One region of the Candidatus Brocadia sinica JPN1 genome, then DNA from elsewhere that is predicted to be linked to it. Evidence: riboswitches for the same ligand, from Rfam matches in the RefSeq annotation. Region 1 holds a riboswitch; the other holds the start of a gene.
The links. A riboswitch is a leader RNA that binds a small molecule or an ion and turns the genes downstream of it on or off. The one in region 1 is predicted to bind cyclic di-GMP.

Region 1 (6,191 bases):
ATAATCCTTTATTTTTTGATTCAAAATAAAAGGTTCGTCGTTTTAACAACAGCTATCTTCAAGCTTAGGAATTTCAAACTTTTCGCCTCCCCCTTTAGTCCCCCTCACGAGGGGGACAACAACTGTCCCCCGCTGGCGGGGGTAAGGGGGTGGATTTTGTCGTAAAAAAGGTGTACGTGTAAGTCACCGAAGGCCTAATTTATACTAACTGAAGGGTAGTATACGTTTACGGGAGTGCAGATGCAAGAAAACAAAGGTTGGTGTTTTCGGTATCTTTGGTTACTTGAAAAAGCAGACTTAAGTTACCTTGAAATAAGACGGCCAGTGCTCCATGGCATAAAGTGCGAGTTGCAGCCTGTTAGCGACTCCGACCTTTTTATAGATACCGTTCATGTATTTTTTCACGGATGGTTCACTGATGTTGAGACGTGCCATGATATCCTTGTTGCTGTATCCCTTGCAAATGCATTGAATAATCTCCGTCTCACGCCTGGTCTGGGGGGGGGTGTGTCAAATTTCCTTTGACAATTTTTTACACACGTGATGATGTCTTTTAGTTTCTTATGGGTAAACCACAGTTCGCCGGAAGCAGCGCATTGTATCGCCTTCTTGAGCTGTGTTGAATCGGCTCGGGAAACAAGATACCAATGATTCCTTTTGAGATATATTCCAGGAGACGTTGATCTTCTACCTTTGGGAGGCAATCCGTCAACAAGAGGAGGGTCTTCACCTTGTGGTGAAAGAGTGTTTCAGGAGACATCCTGGAAAAGGTATGAAAATCAGCAATGAGCAGGTCTGTTTTTGTTGCAATCTCTTTTTCAGATTCGACGATACCAACACGATAACCCATCTTCCGTGCGTCTCCTGCCACCAAGTGTTTGATACCTTCCGAAAAGAGATAGTTACAGCAACAGATCGATATCTTGAACGGCATTGTTTTTCTCCTCAAAACGATTACCGGCAGCTTATCTTCTGACAGGTTCAGGATGAACGTATTATACCCCTCAAACCGTTCATGCGAACCTTCGTCCTTGAGAAAGAAAAAAACCCTACTGCAGAGTTTACAGTAAACATCTTCGGCAGTAAGGCTGTCTCTTCGTAAGCCGTTTAAACAGTTTAAACGGCTTAAACTGTTTAAACAACTGATAAGACCCTTTCCTTTGCGTCCCCTGATCACTCAGGGTTTGCCTTTATCGTAACGTTTTTGTTGATTGCAGGATACTATAGCATTGGTAATTAACTATGCAAGCGAAAAATACAAGAGGAAGTTTTTCCATGACATATAAGCAGGATATTTTGTTTGCAGCTTCGCTGCGGCAGGGAATGTTTTGGTAAGTTTCAGCGAAGGTAATAGGAAGTACTTTTTTTATTGAATAAAGCCGGTTACGAGCGTAATATATGGAATACGATTACATAGGAATGTTTGTTTCAATTATGCAGGACACATGGTATATGAGGTGTCAAAATCCCCCTTAATAATAGGAGGGCAAAGAGGGTTGTCCGGAACCCGAAAGGAAAAAGACAACCCCCTGAATCGTTCGACTGAGTGTTCGTCTGAGCTCACGCCAAAGTCCTCTTTTTTAGTGGACTGAAAAAGGAATGCTTTGAATATAGCTCTTATTGCCTTGACAGAAGAAGGATTAAAAACTGCACGAAGGATTGGAACAGGTTTTGATCCGCCTCCTTCTACGTATATATTTAATAAAACGGGAGAGGGAAATAATTGTAGTACCGAAGACAAGACGCCCCCATATATTAGGCCTTTTTCTGAACCGCTGCAACAACTGGTTAATCGAATCTTCAAACACTATGACGGCCTTGTCTTTGTTATGGCCATGGGGATTGTGGTGAGGATGATTGCCCAAAATATCCTCGATAAATACACCGATCCGGCTGTGGTTGTGGTTGATGATGTGGGGCGTTTCGTTATCAGCGTGCTCTCGGGTCATGAGGGTGGCGCCAATCTGTTGGCACATCGGATTGCCGCTATCTTGCATACAGATGCCGTGATTACTACCGGCACCGAGGCGCAGAAGGACATTATCGTTGGTATCGGTTGTAAAAAGGGGGTTAGTTCTGAGGCGGTAAAACAATCCATTCTTGATGCCCTTCAGAGGGTGAATCTTACGATGGAACGTGTCCGACTGCTTGCTACTATTGAGATTAAATCTCAAGAGCCGGGATTATTGCTGGCGGCGGATGAATTGGGCATCCCGTTAAGGGCCGTTTCCAGCCGGGAAATTGCGGTATGTGCCAAAGAGCATGGTAGATCAGATTTTGTGAAAGAAAAGATAGGGGTGTGGGGGGTGTGTGAACCCGCGGCGCTTCTTTCGGGGAGGAAGACTCAATTACTACTCAAAAAACAGAAATATCCAGGCGTGACCGTAGCCATCGCCCAGGAAAACTTTACGTGGTAGGCATTGGCCCCGGGGCAAGGAACGAGATTAGCCAGAGGGCATTAGACGCATTGAAAGATTCTGAAACGATCGTTGGCTATAAACTGTATGTGGATCTGGTGAAAGATATTGTAGGAAATAAACAGATCGTTGCCAGCGCCATGCGTAAGGAAATTGAGCGTGTGGAGATGGCGATACAGGAAGCCCTGGCGGGAAAGATCGTGTCTCTCATCAGCAGCGGTGATCCGGGTGTTTACGGCATGGCCGGACTTGTGCTGGAGGTGGTTTCTGAAAAAAATATCGATTTGCCCCTAGAAATTATTTCAGGAATTCCTGCAGCCAATGCCGCTGCAGCCGTGCTCGGCGCGCCGCTCATGCATGATTATGCCGTCATTAGCCTTAGCGACCTGCTCACACCGTGGGAGACCATAGAAAGGCGCGTAAAGTGTGCTGCCGAGGCAGATTTTGTCATTGTACTATACAATCCCAGGAGCTCTCAAAGGGATTGGCAGATTGAGAAAACTGCCCATATCATCCTTCACTATAAATCTCCAGCGACCCCTGTAGGGATCGTCAAAGACGCATCCCGGAAGGATGAATCGGTTATCATCACAACACTTGACAAAATGACTTCTCATCCTATTGACATGACGACCGTTATTATCGTAGGAAATTCGACTACCTTTCAATATCATAATTACCTGGTAACAAAACGGGGTTATCAATTGTAATTGCTTATAGAAAAGGAGGCTGGTATGCCAAAGGAAAAATTACCTCAACAGTATATCCAAATGAAAAAAAGGCATGAGAAGTTATTCAACGCAATTGAGGAGGTTGGTAAGACTGTCAGGCAGGAAGGCCCTCTTGACGAAAATACTGCGCATCTGATTCAACTTGCGGCTGCGGCAACCGTACATTCCGAAGGCGCTGTCCACAGTCACGTAAGAAGGGCTCTTGAAGCAGGCGTAACACCTGATGAGATTTATCACGCAATCATTCTTCTCACAAGCACCATCGGATTTCCAACCGTCGTTGCTGCATTAAGTTGGGCGGAAGATGTCATAAAAAAAAGAAAAAATAGGAACTCTCATCCTGGTAAAACCTTGAAATGTGAAATGAACGGCAATCCGGCGTGAGTATGATAGTCAGAGAAGGCGGTGGATGCCCCACATCACCCTGATTTATCCATTTCGGCCAAGGGAAGAGTTTGAGTTCTTAGCTGAGCAGTTCTCTCGTGTGTGTGTGAAAGCTCGGGACTTTTAAAATTACACTGAAGGAGTTCTTTTTCTTTCGCCATAATCGTGATTGTTGCACACTCTGGCTGGCTCCTGAACCAAAAGATGCTCTGGTTAGATTGCAGAGGATATTGCAGGGTGTGGTGCCAGACTGTGATGATGCGGGAAAATACGAAGGGGGGTTTACACCTCACCTGAGCGTAGGCCAGGCTCTGGGGGTGGAAGCAGCGGCGTTGAAGTTACTCAATCTGTTTCAGACAAGCTGGAAGACAATGTCATTTCCGCTGAACGAGGTTAGTTTCATCTGGAGCGATAATCCTCCTAACGATGTGTTTCGCGTGGTTTGCACAGTACGTCTGGGACATTTGAATTTGTAATTCTGAAGATATTTTTGTCAGGTGAGGTTGATTCTTGTGGCTAAATTTCTCTCTTTCTTTACCTGCAACAGATACTCTCTTCCGATCCGTAGTCTCATCCTGTCATTTTTTATGAAAGGTTGTGTATTTAATGATATGAATGCAAATGAAAATAGCGCCCGGTTGCCATCACAACAGGAAATGAAATCCTCTCACAAGAGAAAACCTAACCGCTTAATTTCTGAAAAAAGTCCTTATCTTCAACAGCATGCATATAATCCTGTCGATTGGTATCCCTGGGGCGAAGAGGCGTTTCAGAAGGCTGTGAAAGAAAATAAGCCCATCTTTCTTTCCATCGGTTATTCAACCTGCCATTGGTGCCACGTTATGGAATATGAATCATTCGAGGATGAAGAGGTTGCGAGGATTTTGAATGAAAATTTTGTCTCCATAAAAGTCGATAGGGAAGAACGCCCTGATTTAGACAATATTTATATGGCGGTGTGTCAGGCTATGACCGGAAGCGGTGGCTGGCCTCTCAACTTATTCCTGACTCCGGAAAAGAAGCCATTTTTTGCCGGAACGTATTTCCCAAAAACTGAACGGTTTGGGAATCCGGGATTCATAGCTATTCTTCAAAAGATATCCAGCTTGTGGCAGACAAATAAAGAGAGCGTTATTGCGTCGAGTGAGCAAATCACAAAGGTCCTGCAATCCATGGCCTTTACAACACCGGGAGAAATCCTGACGAAAGAGACGCTAAAACACGCTTACGAACAATTACGGGATACTTTTGACACTATTTATGGCGGGTTTGGTTCTTCCCCCAAATTTCCCACACCACACAACTATACCTTTCTTCTTCGATGGTGGAAACGGAGCAACGACCCTACGGCCCTGGAGATGGTTGAAAAAACCCTTGAACGAATGGGAAGGGGCGGCATGTATGATCAATTGGGAGGCGGATTTCACCGGTATTCCACCGACGAATATTGGCTCGTTCCCCACTTTGAAAAAATGCTTTACGATCAGGCTTTGACCGCAATAGCTTATACGGAGACCTATCAGGCCACGGGAAAGCCTTACTATGCCGATATAGTGAGAGGTATCTTTATGTATGTTCTGAGGGATATGACTTCTCCGGAAGGTGGTTTCTATTCTGCCGAGGATGCCGATAGTGAAGGTGTGGAAGGTAAGTTTTATGTCTGGACACCTGACGAGGTCATAAAAATTTTGGGTGAAAGGGACGGTAAGATATTTTGTGATTATTATGACGTCTCCAGGGAAGGCAATTTTGAGGAAAAGAACATCCTGCATGTGGACAAGCCATTAGATGCCTTTGCCAAACTGGAAGGTATACAAACAGAAGAACTGCAGGAATTGTTACGCACTGCCCGGGAAAAACTCTTTGCTGAACGGCAGAAACGTATCCATCCTCACAAGGACGACAAGATACTTACCTCATGGAATGGCTTGATGATTGCCGCCCTTGCCAGGGGTGCTCAGGCATTACATGCACCTGAATACGCACAAGCGGCAGTGCGTGCAACCGATTTTATTTTGAATGCGTTGCACAGAAAGGACGGGACGTTATTACGACGCTATCGTTCGGGAGAAGCCGCTATTCCCGGTTATCTGGATGACTATGCCTATTTTGTCTGGGGTTTGATCGATCTTTATGAGGCTACTTTTGAGACAAAATACCTCAAAACTGCTTTGGAACTGAATAAACAAATGATTGAAAATTTCTGGGATGAAAAAGGAGGGGGATTATTTTTTGGTGGCAAGAGAAATGAACAGCTTATAGCACAGACAAAGGAGATCTACGATGGGGCAACTCCTTCAGGAAATTCGGTCGCTTTATTCAATATGTTGCGATTAGGACGTGTGGCGGGGAATCCTGGTTTGGGGAAAATGGCGGACCAAATTATGAAAGCCTTTGGAGAAACGATAAACCAATATCCGTCAGGATATACCCAATTTATGTGTGCCCTGGACTTTGCCCTGGGCCCTACAAAGGAGATTGTCATTGCAGGCGAACCCGATCAAAAGGACACACAGCAGATACTTCAGGAAATAGGAAAACGATTCCTTCCGCGAAAGGTCTTGCTATTGAACTCCCTGAAAGACAAATCTCTTGGGGAAATTGCAGGATTTGTAAAGGAACAAAAGCCCATTGAAAACAAGGCCACTGTCTATATTTG
Region 2 (6,191 bases), 2.6 Mb from region 1:
GACCAAGTATCCCCGGTTACATAGACATTTCCGCCAGAGTCTATGGCTAAAGAATTGCCATAGTCAGAATTAGTCCCTCCCAAATAGGTGGAGGCGAGAAGGCTCGTCAAACCGCTGTTGAGCCGGGAGATAAAGGCATCTCTAGGACCACTAAGCAAAGTATCATAAGCGCCCACAGTGGTGGGAAAGTTTGAATAGGTAGTATAGGGAGTATACCCCGCCACATAGACATTCCCGCCAGAGTCTATGGCTAAAGAATTGCCATAGTCATAACCAGACCCTCCCAAATAGGTGGAGGCAAGGAGGCTTGTCAAACTGCTGTTGAACCGGGAGATAAAGACATCTGTATTACTATTATACGAAGTATCATAAGCGCCCGCAGTGGTGGGAAAGTTTGATGAGTACGTATACCCAGTCACATAGACATTTCCGCCAGAGTCTATGGCTAAAGACCTGCCATAGTCAGCAGCAGACCCTCCCAAATAGGTGGAGGCGAGAAGGCTCGTTAAACCACTGCTGAACCGGGAGATAAAGACATCTGTATAACCATACAAAGTATCATAAGCGCCCACAGTAGTGGGAAAGTTTGAAGAACTAGTTTCTCCGCTTACATAGACATTCCCGCTCGAGTCTACAGCTAAAATCTTACCAATATCATCGCTAGGAAGCCCTCCCAAAAATGTAGATGCAAGGAGTGGGTCTATGATAAGCCCCTTTGATCTGTCGTAATCTCCCAGTCTGAAGCTGTACTCGTCCCCGTTTACTTCATACTCTCCCTCTATCGCCTTCGCCATGTCGTCACCTTCTCGTGACGACAGGAATGGAGAAAAATTGCCTTTGCCCGGACGAGATGAAGCGTCTTCCAGTTGATAGACCACAGGTCGGGTGAATTTCACCGGACCCAACGCCGTATCTGCCTCAAGCCGGCCTTCCTCATCTACCCGCAAGGACTGTGCCCCGTGGAGCTTTATCCTTATTACACCAGGATCAGCCCCAGGGCTGAGATAGAATAACTTCTCCACATTATTCCCGTATGCCCTCAACTTAACCTCTATCCCTGGATATACCTCCCCAAGATTTACAATCTCGTATGTGGCAAGGTTTTTCTTCCATTTCGATGGGTCATTTCCCCGGAAATCACTCACCCTTGTCCTTGACCTCATCACCCCCCTCACCTTGCCTGCCATTCCCCCGACAATCACTTCTTTCAGCGCCACTCCTCCCGATTGTTCGTTGACGGTATCCTCATGTATGACTGATTCTCCTTCTTGCTGCCCATCTGACGTTGGTTCCTGAGCGCCTTCCTCCACTAATTCCCCTTTGTTTCCATAACCTGGAGCGCTTCCATCTCTCATGGGCAGAACATAGACAATCTCGCCCTCTTTCGTGACAAACACCGTCCCTCCAAAGGTATTGGCATAATATGCCACCCCTTCATCCGTTTGCCCCTTGTTGGCGATAAATGGCATCTGAAGTTTCATGGTTTTCTGCCTTACTTCCTCCTGTGATGGTTTGTTTACAACCTCATCTTCTGCCAAAAGAATATTTCCGAACAACACTGTTAATAAAAGCATGGCAGATAGTGCAAAAATTTTGCTTCTCCTTTTCATTTTACTGCTCCTTTTTAAAAAAGTGGTGTAATTTATGAAAGGAATGAACCCATACTTCCCCCCCTTGTGAGAGCATGTTTCGCAGGAATGACAATTTTTTGATTTTTGAACAAAAAAAGCCTTACTGCAAAGATATTTTTTTAAACATCTTCGGCAGTAAGGCTATCTTTTTTATTGCAAGCAAGTCTTTGCAAACTACATCCTTGTGAGTTTCAAGACCCTGTTACTTTGCGTCCCCTGATCACTCAGGGTTTACCTTTATCGTAATGTTTTTTCGTTTCGTATTGCTGCGATTTTTGGATGTGGACGTGTATAACTGTTATTGTAAACAAAATAAAATATATATTGTCAAGAAAAATTTATTTTCTTTCCGAGAATTTCCTATAAATCAGATAATGTCTTTAGTCGAATTTTTTTTCAGCCACCATTGCTATTACCCATAATTCGCAAACAAATAAAAAAGGATATAATGAGCGGAGAAAGAAGTGTCTGAAATAGGGCAAAAAAAGCGAAGCTGCTTCGCATCCGTTGAAAACACGGTGATTAACAGGGTGTATACTTTCTAATCGTGCATTTGTGAAGTTTCGTTTGTCTTCTGTTGATCACTTTTGACATCTTTTGGTGGACCTTTGTCTTCCTCCTTTGTTTTTTGCAAGATAATTCCAATCTTTTTTCTCTCGCCTTCTTCAATCTCAACCGTCTGACTCATACTCTTAAAATCAGTTTTTGTTACTGTGATATCATACGTATCTGCATCTAAATCTTTAAATTCGAAAAATCCATGTGCATCAGAAAATGTTACCTTGAAAGATTTTTTCCTTGCCTTTGTTCCTTTGAGCTGTAATTTCGCAGATTCAACAGGCCCTTCCTTCAGAAAGGACACGACATTTCCGTAAATGTTACCTTTTGGCGGCAACGTGTTGAATGTTATTTCATTCCCGTACGTAGCGCCGGCGCTATTTTGTGCAACAAGACGGTAATAGTATGCCGTTCCTGCCTGCAAACCGCTTATCCGGTTGCTTACGGGTACCTCATGCAAGCCATTTTCTATACTTTGTATTGATGAAGTGCCGCTGTAATGTTCGCTGCTCGTGCCGTATTGAAACCAGGCCGTTGCCGGCAATCCCATTGCATTAACAGTCCCGCTTAAGGTAGCCAGGTCAGTTGTTATACTTGTTGCATGTCCCGTTATCACCTTCGGTGTGGCATCGACTTCGGCATACGTTATTGTTATCGTAGCCGTTCCGGTATTACCAACACTATCTGTAGCCTTTATGGTTATTACATTCTCTCCCTTTACTAAGCCAATATTTGGCACAGTCCAGCCAATGGTCTTTCTTTCTGTCCCGCTCGTATCCTTATCATGAATCCACACCACGCTGCTTATCTCATTGATATCGTCTGAAGCGCTGCCACTGATGCTTACCACGTTACTTTTGGTTGTATAGGTTTGATCGGACGTTGGGTCGGTAATAGTTATTATTGGAGGGGTTGTATCCACAACAATAGAAGCAGCGGCTGCGTCTGATATATTTCCGGAAGCATCCTTATACCAAACATACACCATATTTCTGCCATCACCGTTACTTATAGTATAGGTGACGTCTTCTTTATAAGTGGTAGCCGGTGTTGTAGACATCCAGCCAGTGGTATATTGAGAAGGGGGCGTGGCATTTGTAGAGAGATAATAACCCGTAACACCGGTATTATCAGTAGCGGAAAGGTTTGCGGTAACGGTGAAAGAGTTGGTGCAGTAAGCTCCGCTGTTAATGCTTATCGCACCAATGGGTGGGGTTATTTCAGTGGTGACAGATGTATTGATATCTGCCGTAGTAAATGACACCTCACTTCCATACGTAGTTCCGGCGTCGTTCTTTGCAACAAGTCTGTAGTAATAGGTCGTTCCCGGAAGCAGCATAATTATCCTGATACCTATTTCCGCGTCTATCGTCCCAATTACCGTTTGTGTTGCAAAGGTGCTTTTGGATGGTCCGTTGGCAATCCGGTACTGAAACCATGCGGTCGTTGACAATCCATTTGCATTTACCGTGCCATGCAATGATGCTGAATTATGTGTTACATTCGAAGCGGGACTGGTTGCTACAGTCGGGGCGGTAGCGACGGATTGCAGACCGTAGGCAGTAGTTTGTGGATCATAATCTCCGGGGGGCGTATTTTGGCAGTACATTCTGTCCCATGCTCCGGACTCTTGAACCTGGGCAACCGCAGGCGGATTTTGACTATCTTCCGGTTCCATATGAGTTTTTTCGCCTGCTTCTCCCTTTCCGTCTAAACGGTCACAGGCTTTAACATGGAAAGATTTTCCGGGTAAAAAGAATGATGACTTTTCCGTATGATGCGGTTGCGAACCGTATGCGGGCTGGCAAAAAATGAAAGCCACGGCAAACAAAACTCCCATGAAACAACGGGAAGGAGTCGTGAATTTCAGGTTTGTAGATGAAATAACACTCTGCTGTATTTTTCCCATAAAGGTTCTTCCTAAAAATGGTTGGCTGTCCATCTGCCATTCTTAACGTAGTATATCACTGACAAGGTACATGGTTTGAGCGCCAAATGCAACAGGGATTTTGCAAAAATCCGAAAAGGATATGATTTCATATGCAAAGGAGAAATGCCCCAATTGTTTATTGTCCCTTTTTCTTTTGTTTGGGATGTTCACCCGTTTGCATTGATCAAATGCCAGTTTTAAGACTTTCTTTTTTGATTCTTAGAGGTAGAATATGATATGTTCATTTTCATTTATCGAAAAGGTGTTTTTATAAATTTTAGGTTATGCGACTGACAGTCGTCAGAGACATTCCATATTTGAGGAGAACATATGTCAATCAAAGAAAACCTGGAACAGGTGAAAAAAAACATTGCAAACGCTGCCGCAAGAGTTGGCAAAAAGCCCGAAGAAATTATTCTGGTCATGGCCACAAAGACGGTGGATCCGGAGCGAATACGAGAAGCCATTAAGTCCGGTGGACGCATTATCGGGGAAAATAAGGTGCAGGAGGCGCTAAAAAAATACGAGGTCTTAAAAGACGAAGATGCAGAATGGCATTTTATCGGGCACCTGCAGACCAACAAGGTTAAGGACGTCCTGAAATTTGCAGACATGATCCATTCTGTGGACCGGTTGTCTCTCGCCGAAAAATTAGACCAGCGACTGCAGCAGGAAGGCCGTTCCCTGGATATTTTGGTTCAGGTCAACACCTCACATGAGGAGAGCAAATATGGCGTTGCACCGGAAGAGGCGATTTCCTTAATCAAACAGGCCTCCAGATACGATACATTAAAAATACACGGACTCATGACCATCGGCCTCTTTACCAAGGACGAGGTAAAAATCCGTAAATGTTTTAAGGTGTTAAAAGAAATCTATGGAGTGGTTGTCAAAGAAGGTATCGACCGGGTACACATGAAATATCTTTCTATGGGTATGTCGGGTGATTATCAGATCGCAATTGAAGAAGGCGCAAACATGGTGCGCATCGGCACAGCGATTTTTGGCGCCCGTAATACGCCGGATGCTTATTACTGGCCTTCAGAGAAGACTGATGCAGACCGGGCCAAGCAGTCTGACTTTTAACAAGTTCCATACCCATTCAGAAACAAAATCGACTTTTTTATACCAAAATTTTCACTTTCCATTTCCATAGTTTTTGGAAAAATCTGGAAATTGTGGTCCAGTAGCATCCCCCGGCTTTTGCAATTTGCGCTTAAAAAAGTCATTTTTCAGGCATACATTGCCAGGAAATCGTTAATTTTCAAGGGGGTGAATTTTCGAAACGGGCTGCTGTGCCGACCACAATCTGACTACAGTTGAGAAAAAGTGTGAAGTGCTAAATGCTTGAAATCATTGATTTTATTGGTGGAGCTGAGGGGATTCGAACCCCTGACCTTTTGAATGCCATTCTTTTTAGGGGGTATTCATTTTTTTGTCCGTTGGTCTCTAATAATTGATATTGTTGGAAAATATTAATTTTAAGGGGTAGCATTTTATATGGTGTTACCCCTTGTTTTTTCTTATTAGATATACAAAAAGTATACAATGAAGAAAACCTGTTTTTTAATTAAAAAACTCTAACAAAAGGATGAAAAATTACCAGAAAAAAAAGGAAGGAATTCATAGTTTTGTAGAAAAGATTCGGGGCTTATGATATAGCTGATATAATAGCAGGCTTAAAGGAAAACCACGTCATGTAATTTCACGCCAATATGAGAAAAAAGTCAGGTTCTTTGTCCTAGATGACTCTAAACACTGAGAAAAATATCACTAGATGTTGCCGGAATCTTTATCTAGACGATTGTCACGAAAGATAAGGAAGTGTCGAAGTGCAATAGATAAACACACACAATTAAGACGATTCCCGCCACGCCATGGTATACCTTGAAAAAGTGTTACGACTGTTAGGAACAATCTAACTAACTTTAAATCAACATGTTATCCCTTACATTTAAGGTGTTAGGAATTATTTGGAGCATAGGAAACTATACCCCCACCCCCTATCAAGGCGTGCGTGTCGTTTTAATCCATCAAGTCTCTTCGTGGTAGCGCAAAAAATTTTTAAAAAG

Region 2: another riboswitch for cyclic di-GMP. It lies ahead of BROSI_RS03490 (SBBP repeat-containing protein); the one in region 1 lies ahead of BROSI_RS20260 (hypothetical protein).

The regions. Positions count from the first base shown of each region.
Region 1 is NZ_BAFN01000001.1:3,405,544-3,411,734, forward strand. Features, by position in the region: gene BROSI_RS21565 (hypothetical protein) at 241-525, shown strand; gene BROSI_RS20260 (hypothetical protein) at 554-934, opposite strand; cyclic di-GMP riboswitch class I at 1,076-1,199, opposite strand; gene BROSI_RS15565 (cobalt-precorrin 5A hydrolase) at 1,605-2,417, shown strand; gene cobJ (precorrin-3B C(17)-methyltransferase) at 2,411-3,127, shown strand; gene BROSI_RS15575 (carboxymuconolactone decarboxylase family protein) at 3,152-3,532, shown strand; gene BROSI_RS21485 (2'-5' RNA ligase family protein) at 3,558-3,659, shown strand; gene BROSI_RS15580 (2'-5' RNA ligase family protein) at 3,661-4,008, shown strand; gene BROSI_RS15585 (thioredoxin domain-containing protein) at 4,144-6,191, shown strand, end outside.
Region 2 is NZ_BAFN01000001.1:764,501-770,691, reverse strand. Features, by position in the region: gene BROSI_RS03490 (SBBP repeat-containing protein) at 1-1,610, opposite strand, end outside; cyclic di-GMP riboswitch class I at 1,760-1,877, opposite strand; gene BROSI_RS03485 (fibronectin type III domain-containing protein) at 2,173-4,098, opposite strand; gene BROSI_RS03480 (YggS family pyridoxal phosphate-dependent enzyme) at 4,450-5,205, shown strand.